Regions from separate parts of the Serpentinimonas sp. SSL01 genome, predicted to be linked through region 3. Evidence: predicted binding sites of a transcription regulator. Region 3 holds the regulator's gene; each other region holds the start of a gene.

Region 1 (5,002 bases), 150 kb from region 3:
TGGGGCGGTGTCGCGGGCGCTCAATTCGGGCCGCCACACCACCACCAGCAGCAGCTGGTATTGGCTTGATGGGCAGCGGCGTTCGGCGCTGATCGACTCCCCTGGGTTCCAAGAATTTGGCCTGCGCCACCTCGAGCCGCCGCAGTTGGCGCAGCTGATGCCGGATTTGGCCGCGCACTGCGGGCAGTGCCGCTTTTACAACTGCACCCACCTGCACGAGCCCGGGTGCGCGGTGCGCGCCGCCGTGGGCCTAGGGGTGCACGAGCAACGCTACCGGCTCTATGTGGATTTGCACCGCGAGCTCAGCGCGGCGCCGCGCTATTGACTCTGGCGGTGTGGTGCGCACGGGTTTGCACACGCAGGGGCCAAGGCCTAGACCCCCTAAACGCGCCCAGCCCAGCCCTTAGCTCTCACACCTCTCTACCAAGCGCGGGCAAACAGCGCCAGCGCCAGCAGCAGCAGCCACAGCAGCACGCCGCGCCACACCAGCCCCACCATGCTGGCCAGGTGCGCCAACTGGGGCACGCGCGCGTCCGACTCGCTCCAGCCCAGCTCGGGCGTGTACAGGGGCTCGCCCAGCGGGGGGCCGCTGCCTAGGCGCACGTTCATGGCTCCGGCGCTGGCAGCCAGCAGCAAGCCATCGTTGCCCTTGTTCAGGGCGCCGTCTTGGCGCCAGTTGGCGATCGCTTCTTCAAAATTGCCCACCACCGCAAAAGCCAGCGCCGTGGCACGCACCGGCAAGTAATCCACCACGTGCCAGCCGCGCCGCGCCGCCGCGGCCGAGGCGTCTTCGGCCTGCACCGTGGTGCGCACCGGCCAGTGGCGCGCCAAGTGCAAGGCCATGCGGTACAACACCGCCCCTGCCGGCCCCAGCCCGATGGCGGCAAAGGCCACGAATGCCACCATGACGCCGAATACATGGCGGTGCGCGGCCAGCACCGAGTGCTCGATCACGTGCCGCAGCAGCTCTTGCGGCGGCAGCTCGGCCACCTCCACCCCCTGCCAGCGCGCCAGTTCGGCCCGCGCCGCGGCCTCGTCGCCCGACTCCAGCGCCACCCGGATGGTGGTGAAGTGGTGGCTGAACTGCCTGAAGCCCAAGGTCAGGTAGAGCACCAACACCGCCCACGCAAAACCGAGCAGGCCGTGCACCCAGTTGAGCAGCCCGTAGATCAACACCGCCAGCACCACCGGCCCCAGCACCGCCAGCGCCCACGCCAGCCAGCCGTGGTGCCATTGCCCGGCATCAAGCCAGCGCCGGGCCGCAGCCGCCCACGCGCGCAACGCAGCATGCGCCGGGTTGTCGTCGTGCAAGGGGCGCGCCTGTTCGAGCACCAATGCAAAAATGAGGGCAAACAAGGTCATGGGTCGGCATCATAACCAGCGCGGATGCTTTGGGCCAGCTTTGGGCCAGCCATGCCCGGCAGCTTGATGCGGTGCGCCCTAGGCTCAAGCACTCAAAAGTCGGTACAGGTTGCGCAGCATGGCCGCCGTGGCGCCCCAGATGTAGCACTCGCGCGTGCCGTCGTGCCACGGCATAGAAAACCACTGCCGGCGGCGGCCTTGCCAGAGCAGTTCGTGGCGGCGGTGGTGCGCCGGGTTCATCAGATAGACCAGCGGCACCTCGAACACCGCCGCCACCTCGCGCGGGTCGGGTTGTAGGCGCTGGCTGGCAGGCACCAAGGCCAGCACCGGCGTGACGATGAAGCCGCTGCCAGTGGTGTAGTCGGGCAGCTGGCCCAGCACCTCCACCACCTGATGTGGCAGCCCGATTTCCTCTTGCGCTTCGCGCAAAGCGGCGGCTTGGGCGTTGGCGTCGCTGGCGTCGATCTTGCCGCCGGGAAAGGCGATCTGGCCGGGGTGGTCGGGCAACTCGGGGCTGCGCTCGGTGAGCAGCAGCGTGGGTTGCGGCCCGGTGCGCACCGCCATCAGCACCGCAGCGCGGCTGGGCGCACGCTCGATGAAGCGGGGTTCATGCCACAGCTCGGGCTGCCACGGCGGCGGCGCCGCCAAACGGCGCCGCAGCGCCAGCGGCTGGCACTCGGCGGGCGCCACGGCGGGCAGATGCGCATCGGTGCCCAGCACAGGCACTTGGGTGGGGTCAAACATCGTCGGTTGGTGGGGGCGTCGGCGCTGCAGGCACCAGGCGCCCCAATCAGCCCCAAGGCGCCCGCTGCAGTTAAGATCTTCGAATTGTGCAGTGTCGGGGTATGCACCACAGGAGAGGCAGCCATGGTCTACGTAGGCAAAGCAGTAAATCGCAGGGGGCTGCAGAGGCCATTGCAGTGGCGTGTGCAGCGGCAATCGAGGTGGAGCCTGGTGGCGGCAGCGTTGATGATCGGCGTTTTGCTGTTGCTGGCCTCGGCCGGTGCCAACGCCGTAGAGGCCAACCGCGCCTCCGCCTCCGACTTGGATGCGATCAAAGGCATCGGTCCGGTGATGCTTGAGCGCATCGTGGCGGCGCGGCAACAGCGCCCATTCGCCAACTGGAGCGATTTCTCCAACCGGGTGCGTGGAGTCGGCCCCACCACCGCCGCGCGTCTGTCAGCCAACGGTCTGCGGGTCAATGGCAAAGCCTTGGGGCAGGATGCACCGACCAATCCGGTGCGTTGGCAACCCATGGTGCCGCAGCCGCTGGAGCCGGTGCACCCTGCCAGCGCAGCCACCAAAGCCCAGAACTGAGCGGCACATTCCACCCAGTAAGCGCTCAAGTTGGCGCAGAACACTACGATATAGATAGCACGACTTGAGAATTTGTACAGATCTCATCTGGCCCTTCGACCCACCTGCCCACCATGTCCACCATGCCTACTGACCTGCTCGAGCACTACCAAGCGATCGAAAGAACCAGCCAAGCGATGCTCGACGCCGCGCAGGCGCACGACTGGGACGCCGTGATGCGGCTCGAAAGCGCCTGCGCCGTGCTGATCGAACGCCTGCGCGAACTCGGCCAAGAGGGAGATTTGACGCCCACAGAGCGCGCCCGCAAACAACGCATCATGCTCACGCTGCTGCGCCATGATGCCCAGATTCGGGAACTGGTTGAGCCCTGCGTCGATGATTTGTGGGCCAACCTGGGGCCGACTCGGTCCACTCTGCTGCATTGACGCTCCCTTATCGGGCTGCAGCCGCACCATCTAGAAACATACAAACGCCCTCATACCTGCATGTTCATCACATCGGTGTACGCCTGCATCATGCGGTTGCGCACATGCAAGGCGGCCTGAAAGCCGATCTGTGATTTTTGCATCGCAAGCATGGTTTGCTCCAAGCTCACGTTGGGGTTGCCGAGCTGAAATTCGGTCTGCAACTGGCCCGCGCGCTCTTGGGCGGCGCTGACGTTTTGCAATGCGGTCTTGAAGGCTTGCCCAAAGCCGCCGGCTTCGGGCACCGCCCCAGTCGGTCCACCCACACCCGATTCCAAGCCGGGCAGGCGCGCGGGGCGCGGGGCGCCTACGCCGACGGTCGTGGGGGGGGTGAGGCGCAATTCCATGGCTAGATCCTTGCAGGGCGGGTGGCTCAATGCGGTGAGTGGCTATGCTACGGCCGCTCACGCCCCGACTTGAGGCCGATAAAGCGCCCGTTCGCAGGGCTTTTTCCGCTTTAGATTCGGGGCCGGGCCACACACAATGCCCTCAGCCCCCAAAACCGTCCTCCCGCACCCACCCGCATGAACACCGCCGTCGCCACCGTTGACGCCCCACCCCTCCAAACTGCGGGCCCACCCAACCGCTTGGTGCAGGGCTTTGCGCGCCTCGACAGCGGCCGCAAGCTCATGCTGGGGCTGGGCGCAGCCGCCTTGCTGGCGCTGCTGGTGGCGGCCGCCCTGATGGCCGGCCGACCCGAGTTTCGGGTGCTTTACGCCAACCTCTCGCCCCAGGACGGCGGCGCGGTGCTCGAACAGTTATCACAAATGGGCGTACCCCACCGGCACTCCGAGGCCGGCACCGCGATTTTGGTGCCCGCCAACCGCGTGCACGACGTGCGCTTGCAGCTGGCGGCGCAGGGCCTGCCGCGCGGCAGCGTGGTCGGCTTTGAGCTGATGGACACCGCCCGCTTAGGAATGACGCAGTTCCAAGAGCGGCTCAATTTTCAGCGCGGACTCGAGGGCGAACTGGTGCGCTCCATTTCTTCGCTCAACGCCGTGGCCGAAGCGCGCGTGCACCTCGCCCTACCGAATCAGACCGGTTTTTTCAGGGAGCAGCAAAAGCCCTCGGCCAGCGTCTTGCTCACTCTGCATGGCGGCCGCGTGCTCGACCGCGCCCAAGTGGCCGGCATCGTGCATCTGGTGGCCAGCAGCGTGCCCGAAATGCGCCCGGCGGCGGTGAGCGTGGTCGATCAGCATGGCAACTTGCTGTCGCAAAGCGCCGACGGCGCCCAAAACGGCATCGACTCGCGCCAGCTCGAATACCGGCGCATGGTCGAGCAGATGCACACCCAGCGCATCTTGGACCTGCTCGAACCCCTGGTTGGGCGCCAGAACGTGCGCGCCCAGGTCACGGCCGACGTCGATTTCTCGGTCACCGACCAAACCGTGGAGCAATTCCGCCCCAACCAAGCCCCCAATGAAGCCGCGGTGCGCAGCGCCCAGCTGCTCGAGAGCGGCAGCCAAACCGAACAAACGCCGGCTGGCGTGCCGGGCGCCGTGGCCAACCTGCCCCCGGGGGCCGCAGCGGCCCCGATCAACGCCCCCGACGCCGGCCCGCTGGGCGTGGTGCCGGGCCAGAATGTACCCGGCGGCAGCGCCGAAGCCAACCGCCGGCGCGAGCAAGTGACCAACTTCGAGGTCGACCGCACCGTGGCCGTGACCCGGGGAGCCACGGGCAACATCCGGCGCCTGAGCGCCGCCGTGGTACTCAACCACGCCGAGGGCACCGATCGGCGCGGCGAGCCCACCAGCACCCCCTTGTCGCCCGAACTGATGGCGCAGATCAACGCGCTGGTGCGCGAAGCCATCGGCTTTAGCGAACCGCGCGGCGACACCGTGAACGTGATGAACGCCGCC
Region 2 (5,002 bases), 860 kb from region 3:
GCATGCGCCGCTGTCCGGGTGATCTGTATGGAAGTCTTATCGAGCGATCGACCGCTAGTAGGTACATGGATTACTACGTGCGTCCGTTCATAGGAGAAGTTATCTCTTGCTCATCCAAAACAGAAGTGTACAAACCGATCGGGCGACACACCATCTCCGCACAGAATCCGATGGCGACCTACACTTTTACGCACACCATTCCCGCATCCCGCGTACAAATAACACCTCTAAAGAACAGCGGTGAGCGTATGGAAGCCGCTCCATTCGATAAGTTAGCAATTTTGTTTGCAGAATTCCAAGATGAATCGACTATGCTGGAGGTGACTCCACGTTTTGCTGAGTTTGTCTGCATTGAATCCTTAGAAGGAGTCTATCTTGAAAACTGAGCCAAACACAGATCGCGCCGTAACCTCAATACAGAAATCAATTAGCAAGTTGATTTACGAACCACGGACTGAAGACATGCAGCACAAAATAGCTAACGTCTTTTGCTCTGAATTTTCAGCTCAGTCATCGCGCCCCAAATATATTTTTGGCATTACCGTTTATACCTGCAGCGTACTCGATCACATCAAGGTCGACGGCATCATAGACGATTTCACCAGCGAGATCGTGTTTCAGGGTATTCCTATCCTTAAAACCAAGGACATTGAGGCTAATGCGCTTGTATTGAATACTGCTTGCTTTAAGCCGCTGACGGTTAAAAAAAAGCTCGACGAGCTTGGCCTGCAAAATCTTGACTATTTTTCTTTTCTGAAATACTCTGGTTTTCCGGCTTTAAGGCCTATTACATGGAACGAAACGTTCGCTGATGATTTTCGCTCTTACACAGTCAATTACGAGTGGATTCACGACCTATTTGCCGATGAAGCGTCACGCACAATATTTCGCAAACTAATTAATTTCCGCCTCAATTTCAATTTGGATGATCTGCAGGGATTTAGTTCACGTGAGCGGGAGCAATACTTCGAAGATTTTTTGCAACTGGCACTTGCTGGAGAGACGTTCATTGATGTCGGTGGCTTCAACGGCTACAACAGCCTAGAATTTATCAAACGCTGCCCACAGTACAGCGCCATCCACCTTTTTGAGCCCGAGCCTGAAAACTACCTGAAGTGCATGCAACAATTGCAAGGCAGACCCAATATCTACTGCCATGCGCATGGTCTGTCTGATAAAAAATCTTTGTTGTGTTTCGAGTCATCGGGTTCGTCCTCGAAAATATCTTCAAAAGGCTCGATACAAATTGAGATTGAGCGGCTCGACGACGTGCTACAGGACAAGTTCAAACCAACACTTATCAAAATGGATATTGAAGGTGCTGAATTGCTGGCGATCGAAGGCGCGAAGCACACCATCATGACCTACCATCCGCGGCTTGCGATCTGCGTCTATCACAACGCTGGCGATTTTTGGCGCGTGCCACAAAAGATACTCGCACTGCGTAAAGATTACCGCATCTACCTGCGCCACTACTCGGAATCCATCTACGAAACAGTAATGTTTTTTATTCCGATTAAATAGGATCTGGCAGATCATCTGGAAGGCTACTAGCTTGCTTGCCCGGCCTGATTGATTTTTAAGGCAACCACTTCTCAAGTTGCCACCGAATCTGGCCGATATAAAGGCATCAACATCGTTTGCCCCAAGGCCAGCTCCATGAACACTTCCGCTCACCGCTCTGCCCGCACCTACGCCGCTGTGGGGCTCGATAGCCGTGCCGACGCCAATGGTCCGCACGAGGTTGCTTTGCTGTTGTTCGAGGGCCTACTCGACCGCATCCGCTTGGGTAAGCTGGCCATGGAGCAGCACGATCTGAACAACAAAATTCGCCACATCAACAAGGCGTTGCAAATTTTGGGCGAGGGCTTGCGCACGCACCTCGACATCAAGGCCGGAGGCGAACTGGCGCAGCAGCTCGACACGCTCTACGCCTACTGCTCGGTGCGGCTGCTGGATGCCAACGCACACAACGACGCCGCTGCGCTCGACGAGGTGCACAGCCTGATCAAGCCGCTGGCCGATGCGTGGCGTGAAGCCCGCCCGGCTGCGGGTGCGCCTGGCACCGAGTTGCCTGCAACGCCGCTGGATGCAGGCAACGCCACCGCCGAGGCCACTGCCCCTTACCCCGGAAATTATGGTGCGGGCCGTAGCAGCAGCGGCGCGTCATCGGGCTTGGGCGGCACGCTGCTTCGCTACGCAGCATAAGCTGACGCAACATCCAAATCCACGCGAGCGCTTGCGACGCGCTTGCGATTCAGCTGCCCACCCGCCGCAGCGCCAGCGGGGCAAAACCGTGGTTGAGCGGGCCGTGCCCGGCGCCGATGCGCGCACCCGCGCCGGCCTCGATGGCGGCGCGCACCCAAGCGTGTGCCGCCTGCACCGCTTGCGGCATGGGCTGGCCGAGCGCCAGTTGCGCGGCGATGGCCGCAGCCAGGGTGCAGCCGGTGCCATGGATGTTGCGGCTGGCGATGCGCGGCCCGCGTAGGCGCAGCCAAGAAGCAGAGGGGGTGCCGGCGCAAGCCAGCACATCGGTTAATTGCTCGCCCTGCAGGTGGCCGCCCTTGAGCAGTACGGCGCGCGCACCCAGCGCCAGTAGGTCGGCGGCGGCGGCGTCCAGCGCCGCTTCGCCGGTCAGGGGGCGCGCCAGCAGCAGCGCGGCCTCGTCGAGGTTGGGTGTGACCAGGCTGGCGCGCGGGAACAGTTCGGTGCGCAGCAGGGCCACGGTCTCGGGCTCGATCAGCGCGTCGCCGCTGGTGGCGACCATCACCGGGTCCAGCACCACCCAGGGCGGCGCGTAGCGGTCCAGCGCGCGAGCCACCACCCGCACCACGTCGGGCGCGTGCAACATGCCGATCTTGACCGCATCGACGCCGATGTCCTCAAACACCGCGGCCATCTGCTGCTCCAGAAAACTGGCGGGCACGGCGTGGATGGCGCGCACCCCAAGCGTGTTTTGCGCCGTCAGCGCGGTGATGGCGCTCATGCCGTAGCAGCCCAGCGCGGCAAAGGTTTTGAGGTCGGCCTGTATGCCGGCGCCACCGCCGCTGTCGCTGCCGGCGATGGTGAGCACTCGCGCGTAGCGCCACGGTTGGCTGGAAAGTGGAGCGTGGTCTGGGGCAGGCAACATGGGGGTTTCTTGAGGTGCGTCAAATACCATTATGGGTGCATGGGGGGCTGCACCAGAGCCGCAGCAGGCCCATGGTATATTTTCCCGGCTCCACCAGCGGCTGTACCGCCTGTACCGCGCAGCAGCCCAGACCGCGCCGCCCGAAGCTGGGTGGTTGCACCGATTTTTCCACACCGCCCACTGCCCCACCATGCCTGCCAACCGCCCCCACCCCGCCCCGGTGCTCATCTTAGGTGCTGGCCTGCTGGGCCGCTTGCTGGGCTTGGGGCTGGCGCGCAGCGGCCACCGGGTCACGATCCACGAAGCGCGCGCCGAATCGGACCAGGGCGCCGCCGCTTGGGTGGCCGCCGCCATGCTGGCGCCGCTGGCCGAAGCCGCCGTGGCCGAGCCCAACGTGGTGCGCATGGGGCTGTACGCGCTGCCGCGCTGGCGCGAGCTCATTGCCTCGCTGCGGCAGCCGGTGTATTTTCAGCAAGACGGCACCCTGATTTTGTGGCACCGCCAAGACGCGGCCGAGGCCACCCGCCTGAACCGCGTCTGGGCGCAGACGGTGCAGCAGGTGCCCGAACTGCAAGCGGCGCAGCCGCTAAACGCGCAGCAACTCGCCGCCCTCGAGCCCAGCGTGGCCGGGCACTTTCAGAGCGGGATCTATCTGCCCCAAGAGGGCCAGCTCGACAACCACCAGCTGCTGCAGGCGCTGGCGGCCGAATTGCCAGCTCTCGGCGTCGATCTGCACTGGCAGCAGCCCACCAGCTTGGCCCAAGCGCAAGACTGGCAACGCACGCACGGCGGCTGGGTGCTCGACTGCCGTGGCCTAGGAGCGCAAGCCGACTGGGCCGCCCCGGAACAGCCGCTGCGCGGGGTGCGCGGCGAGGTCGCCTGCCTGTACGCCCCCGGCGTCACGCTCCAGCGCCCGACGCGGCTGCTGCACCCGCGCTACCCGCTGTACATCGCACCCAAACAAGACCATTTTTTCGTCGTCGGCGCAACCCAGATCGAGTCCGAGGATTTGTCGGAGGTTAGCGCGCGCTCGGCGCTCGAGCTGCTCAGCGCCGCCTATGCGGTACACCCCGGCTTTGGCGAGGCGCGCATCGTCGGGCTGCAAAGCCAGTGCCGCCCCACCCTGCCCGACCACCAGCCGCTGGTGCGCGAGTGCGCGCCGCAGGTGCTGCAGATCAATGGCCTGTTTCGCCACGGCTACCTGATCGGGCCGGCGGTGTGCGACGCGGTGCTCGAGTACGTGCAGCAGGGCCAGCGCGATCTGGCCGAGCGGCTCGAATTGCGCTTCGAGCCCTGCACGGTGGCGCAGACGGCTTGATGCACACTTCGGGAGGCCGGCTTTGATGCTGGCTTTGATGCCTGCCTCGATGCCCGCTTTGGCTGCACCCTAGACCATTTCCCCATGACCGCCCCTTCTGCCGCCCCCCCCTACCCCGCCCCGCTGCGCGTGTGGCTCAACCAGCAAGCGCTGGAGCTGCCCGCAAGCGCCACGCTGGCCGATGCGCTGGCCGCTGCGCGCCCAACCGAGCCCTTTGCCGCCGCCCTCAATCTGCAATTCGTCCCCAAAAACCAGTACGCGCAGACTGCGCTGGCCCAAGGCGACCGGATCGAGCTCATTTCCCCCGTCACCGGCGGCTGAGCGCGCCGCTTGCAGCATGAACCCCACCCCCGCCGCCACCCCCACCCCACCGCCCCCGGCACATGCGGCCCCCGCCGCCGACCCCCTGATCCTCTACGGCCAGCATTTTTCCAGCCGCTTGTTGCTGGGCACGGCGCGCTACCCCTCGCCCGCGCTGCTCGAGCAGGCCGTGGCGGCCGCGCAACCGGCCATGCTCACGGCTGCGCTGCGGCGCCAGAGCGCCGCCAACGCCG
Region 3 (5,002 bases):
CCAATACTTGGAGAGCCCGCATGAACGCCCAACGCTTTATAGCCCCCAACTCGCGCGAAGCCATGGCGCTGGCCAAGGCCACCTTTGGCGACAGCGCCGTGATTTTGTCGAGCCGCTCCGTTGATCAGGGCTTTGAAGTGGTGGCCACCAGCGAAGAAGACCTTGGGCAGTTGCGCACGCAGGTCGCGGCCGTATCCAAGCCGCCACAGCATCCTGATGAGCGCATGCAGCGCGCCAACCTGCAGCAGCGCGCCGAGAGCCAGTTGCCGCGCAAGTTGGCGGGCAGCAGCGTGGCCCAAGACACCGAAGCCATGGCCATGAGCACCTTGTCGTTCCAAGACTATGTGCGCGAGCGCATGCTGCGCAAGCGCCGCGAAGCCATGCAAAGTCCCCAGCGTTCGGAGCCCATGCCCAGCGAGCCCACTCACGCCCAGGGCGCGGCGCCTCCACGCCTCGCAGCGCCCGAGCGCGATGGCTTTCGGGTCCAGCCAGACGAGCACGACTTCCGCTTGCGCTTCACCCAGTCCGCGCCTGAAGCAACCAAGCCCAAAGCTCGGCCTGCGCAGTCCAGTCCGGCGCCCGAAGCGCCCAAAATTCCCAAGGCTGAAGCCACGCCCAATGCCGCTGCGCGCCTGACCGAGCAAATCGACAAGCTGCAAACGCTGATGGAAGAGCGCCTGAGCACCTTGGCTTGGCTCGGTCAGGCCAAGCAAAACCCGATCGAGGCCGGTCTGCTGCTCAAACTCATCCGCTGCGGTTACTCGCCCACGGTGGCGCGCGCCGTGATGGAGCGCCTGCCCGAGCGCTACGCTCCTGCCGAGGCCTTTCGCTGGACGCAAGAGGTGTTGGCGCGCAACCTGCGCACCCACCGCGAAGCGGGCCAGCTGTGCGACGAGGGCGGGGTGTTTGCGCTGGTGGGAGCCACCGGAGTGGGCAAAACCACCACCGCCGCCAAGTTGGCGGCGCAGTGCGTGCAGACCTATGGGCCCAGCAGCGTCGGCCTGATCACGCTCGACAGCTACCGCGTGGCCGGCTACGAGCAGCTGCGCTCCTATGCCCGCATGCTGGGCGTGGTGGCGCACCTGGCGCACGACCGCGCGGCGCTGCAAGACTTGCTCGAGCTGCTGGCCAACAAGCGCATGGTGATCATCGACACCGCCGGGCTTGGGCAAAAAGACCCACGCATCGCCGAGATGATGGAGCTGCTGGACTCACCCAGCATCAAAAAACTGCTGGTGCTCAACGCCGGCGCCCACGGCGACACGCTCGACGAGGTGGTGCACGCCTACGTGGGCAGCGGCCTACACGGCGTGATTTTGTCCAAACTCGATGAAGCCGCGAAGCTCGGGCCGGCGCTCGACACCTTGATCCGGCACCAGCTGGTGCTGCGCGGCCTGAGCACGGGTCAGCGCGTGCCAGAGGACTGGCAGCGCCCTGATGCCCCGACGCTGGTGCGTTTATCAATGGCCACCAGCAGCAAATCGTCTTTTGACCCCAAAGAGGCCGAGCTGCCCTTCTACTTTACCGAATCGGGCCAGGTGCGGGTGCCTTTGGATGGCCGCCATGTTTGAATCCGGCTTCGACCAAGCCACAGGGCTCGCGGCCCTGCACTTGCAGCCCCCCAAGCGCTTGTTGCCGGTGGTGCACAACCCCGACCCGGCGCTGGCGCAGGCGGCACTGCTGCGGCTCGAAGACGGTTTGATGAATTTGGGCTTAAGCGTGCTGCCGCTCGATGGCATGCCCGAGACCGGTGGCGCGCTTTCCAAGTCGAGCGTTTGGCTGGAGCAGTCGGAGCAGGCGCTGCCCGAATCTGGGGTGTTGCTCTGGCAGGCCCCGCTGGAGGCGTGGGCGGTGCGGTTGGCCGATACCCAGGCGCGCCCGCTGGTGCTGCTCAATGCGGCCCCGGCGAGCTTGGTGAGTGCCTACAACGCCATCAAGGTGTTGTGGCAGGTGGCGGCCCTGCAGGCGCTGGTGCTGTGGCTGCCCGATGCCGACCTAGCCGCGAGCCAGTCTGCGAATTGGGATCGAGGCATAGAGCCAGATCCGGTTCGAACACTGCGTCAGCAGGCTTTGCGTCACCTGGGTCTGAGGCCAGCGGTGTGGCCACTCGGGTATGATCGTCAGCGGGGTGTCTTGGACCCAGCGGCTGGCGAATCCTGCATGCAACGGGTTCTGGAAACGGCGTTGGTGCTGCAAGATAGCGTGAGACAACCCCATGTACATTCCTTTTCACACCAGTTTTTCGCGCTTTCAGCCGACCAGACCCGCTCAGTTTCTGATGTACACCGCCAAAGGCACGCTTGACCGCGATGCCCAACTCAGACGCCATAGCCCTTTGGTGCTCCGTTTGGCGCATCATTTGATGGCGCGACTGCCCGCCAGCGTCGATATCGATGACCTGATCCAGGTTGGGATGATCGGTCTCAACGAAGCCCTGACGCGCTACGACCCGGCGCAAGGGGTGCAATTCGAGACCTTTGCCAGCCAGCGCATCCGTGGCGCCATGCTCGACGAGTTGCGCGACGGCGACTGGCTCTCACGCAGCTCGCGCAAGCAACAAAAAGACATCGAGGCGGCGGTGCAACGGCTGGAACAGCGCCTGCAGCGGGCGCCGCGTGAATCCGAGATCGCGCTCGAGCTCGGGCTGTCGCTGCCCGAATACCAGGAGATGCTGGGCCGGGTGCGCGGCTCGCAGCTGGTCTATCTCGAGGACTTGACCGGCGGGACGGAAGACGAGCCGTTTCTCGACCGCTTTCTGCCCGCGGACGAAGGTGCCAACCCACAGGCTCAGTTGAGCGTGCAGCGCATGCGTGCGGCCTTGGTCGAGGGCATCAACAAACTGCCCGAGCGCGAGCAGCACGTGATGAGCATGTATTACGAACATGACATGAACCTCAAAGAGATCGCTGCCGTATTGGGTGTGACCGAGTCGCGCGTGAGCCAGTTGCACAGCCAGTCGATCGCCCGGCTGCGGGCCCGGCTTCGTGCCCACTAAAGCACGCGGGCCCAAACAGCTTCGGTGTTTCAGGTTTTGAAGTAGCCCGATGCTGCCCCGTTGCTCGAGGCGAAAGGGCTGGCGCGCCCAGCCAAGCGGCTATAGGCTTTGACGGCGTCGGCTGGGAAAAGCACATCAAGCGCACGCTGCGCTTGTGCCGACAGGCGGGTGTTGGTCTGGCTGATTTGCTGGATATCGGCGCCTAGGCGCTGCAATTGCAATGCAACCTCAGCAGGTACGGCCGCGCCCTGCGTGGCGGTTTTCTGCAGCAGCGGCAGGTGGTGGGCCATAGACCGGTTCAGTTCTGCGACGGCAGCAACCAAGGCATCCGCGTTTTCGCCATCTATAGATTCCAGCGCCAAGCGCTGCACCGCAGCAACAGCCCCGCGCAAGGCCGTCAAGGTCTCAAGTGCCGCGCGCCAACCGGGGTCGCCAGCAGGGGTGGGCGGGGGCTTGCGCACCAAACCCGGGTTGCTCATCGCATGGGGGCAGAGCCGGTTTCAGAGCGGGGTGCAGAGGCCGCCACGCCGAGCATTTCACGCGCCTGAACCAGCACCTGATCGGCGATGGCTTCGGCGTTGACCGAAAACGAACCGTTTTGGATTGCGCTGCGCATGGCCTGCACCTTTTCGGCGTTGAAAACGTCGGCGCCGGAGCGCGCCACGTTATTGGTCATGGTCTGGGTCACGGCCGAAAGCCGCACCTCGACACTGGCCGCGGTTGCGGACCCGGTGCTGCCAACCGCCTGAGCGGGCACGGCTGCCCGATCCAACATTCGCGTGGACGGACTAACTGCAGCAGGCTTGTCGGTGAGGTGATTGACGTTCATGACGCGCTCCAAACCCCCAGATAAGAGGGGCACTTGAGAGCCTTATCGGCCGAATGAAGCCCGACTTTAACCTTTTTTTGCGGTTCTGGCTATGGCGCTGGTGTCACAGGCGTACAGCGACTGTGTCGGCGTTGATGACCACCCCGTTCACGATTTGCCGATTCGGTAGCCGCACCCGCACCGCTTGGCCGAGCACCCCGTGGCTGAGCGCGGTACCACTGGCGCTTAGTGTAAAGCCCGCGCCATCGAGTTGCAATTTTACTTGGCTGCCCGAGGCAAACATTTGCGGTGCGCGCACCATGCCGTTGCGCAGCACTTGCCCAGGTTGCAGCGCGCTGACCGCCGCCAGGCCCAGCCATTGCTCGGAGCGGGTCAGCGGTGGCGAGGGGTGCGCGGCCCAGTCGATCTCGGTGAGCTCTAAGTCGGACTGGGTCAAGGTGGTACCGGCTCGCACTGGCTGGCGGATGACCCAAGCCGGGCCCCAGGCGCGCACCTCGATGGGCAAAAACACCGTCCAAGCCACCGGGCCTTGCACGCAGCGCAGCCCGATGCGGGTGCGGCCCCAGAGCCGCGTGTTGTTGGGCATAAAGGGTTCGACGCGAGCGCATGGGGCCAATTGCAGACGGCTGTCGAAGCGCCCAACCACCACCTCGGGGCGCAAGGGCAAGTCGGAGCTGGCTTGGGCGATCAGCTGTTCGTTGATCCAGCGCTCAGTCTGTTGCGACCAGGCCTGGTGTGCAGGGCTGGGCTGGGTGGAGGCGGCGGCACCGCTCAAGCCCATTGCGAGCGCCAATACCCACCCCAGCAGCAGGGCAGCATGCCGCACGCGGCTGCGCTGCGGCCTTTGGCAGGGGCAGAGTGGGTTCGGGCGCATGGGGGCAGGTGTGGGTATGGACGGTGTCGCAGCACTGTAGCCCAGTCGTGGGTGCGGGTTGAGCGGAAATAGCCGGCCAATGGGCCGCTTATTCAAGGCTTAACAAGGGCTCAAGTTTTCCACAATCGCGGCATCGGGGCCGAATTCGCTGCAAGCGCCCCCCAACCGCAAGCCGCAGGAGCGCAAGATGTTTGAGCCACTGACCCGGCGTCTCGAGTTCTTCTCGGACGCGCTGCAGTTGCGGGCCCACCGCCAGCAGGTGTTGGCCAGCAACATTGCCAATGCTGACACGCCCGGCTTTGTG

What was found. Region 3 encodes FliA, which starts transcription of late flagellar genes. Its sites were predicted from a motif close to CTAAAGTTTNNNNNNNNNNNGCCGNTA; they were not measured.
Region 1: the regulator FliA is predicted to act here: its motif matches at 2,704-2,730, upstream of ACVMK0_RS01495 (flagellar protein FliT).
Region 2: the regulator FliA is predicted to act here: its motif matches at 1,596-1,622, upstream of fliS (flagellar export chaperone FliS).

The regions. Positions count from the first base shown of each region.
Region 1 covers NZ_CM150487.1:312,577-317,578, reverse strand. Annotated here, with positions in the region: gene rsgA (ribosome small subunit-dependent GTPase A) at 1-325, shown strand, start outside; gene ACVMK0_RS01510 (CobD/CbiB family protein) at 421-1,362, opposite strand; gene ACVMK0_RS01505 (CoA pyrophosphatase) at 1,447-2,106, opposite strand; gene ACVMK0_RS01500 (ComEA family DNA-binding protein) at 2,332-2,679, shown strand; gene ACVMK0_RS01495 (flagellar protein FliT) at 2,793-3,104, shown strand; gene fliE (flagellar hook-basal body complex protein FliE) at 3,155-3,490, opposite strand; gene fliF (flagellar basal-body MS-ring/collar protein FliF) at 3,668-5,002, shown strand, end outside.
Region 2 covers NZ_CM150487.1:1,323,796-1,328,797, forward strand. Annotated here, with positions in the region: gene ACVMK0_RS06280 (ATP-grasp domain-containing protein) at 1-386, shown strand, start outside; gene ACVMK0_RS06285 (FkbM family methyltransferase) at 376-1,524, shown strand; gene fliS (flagellar export chaperone FliS) at 1,660-2,208, shown strand; gene thiD (bifunctional hydroxymethylpyrimidine kinase/phosphomethylpyrimidine kinase) at 2,258-3,130, opposite strand; gene ACVMK0_RS06300 (FAD-dependent oxidoreductase) at 3,321-4,448, shown strand; gene thiS (sulfur carrier protein ThiS) at 4,533-4,769, shown strand; gene ACVMK0_RS06310 (thiazole synthase) at 4,786-5,002, shown strand, end outside.
Region 3 covers NZ_CM150487.1:462,358-467,359, forward strand. Annotated here, with positions in the region: gene flhA (flagellar biosynthesis protein FlhA) at 1-24, shown strand, start outside; gene flhF (flagellar biosynthesis protein FlhF) at 21-1,571, shown strand; gene ACVMK0_RS02160 (hypothetical protein) at 1,564-2,304, shown strand; gene ACVMK0_RS02165 (RNA polymerase sigma factor FliA) at 2,279-2,995, shown strand; gene ACVMK0_RS02170 (hypothetical protein) at 3,025-3,474, opposite strand; gene flgM (flagellar biosynthesis anti-sigma factor FlgM) at 3,471-3,824, opposite strand; gene flgA (flagellar basal body P-ring formation chaperone FlgA) at 3,928-4,698, opposite strand; gene flgB (flagellar basal body rod protein FlgB) at 4,886-5,002, shown strand, end outside.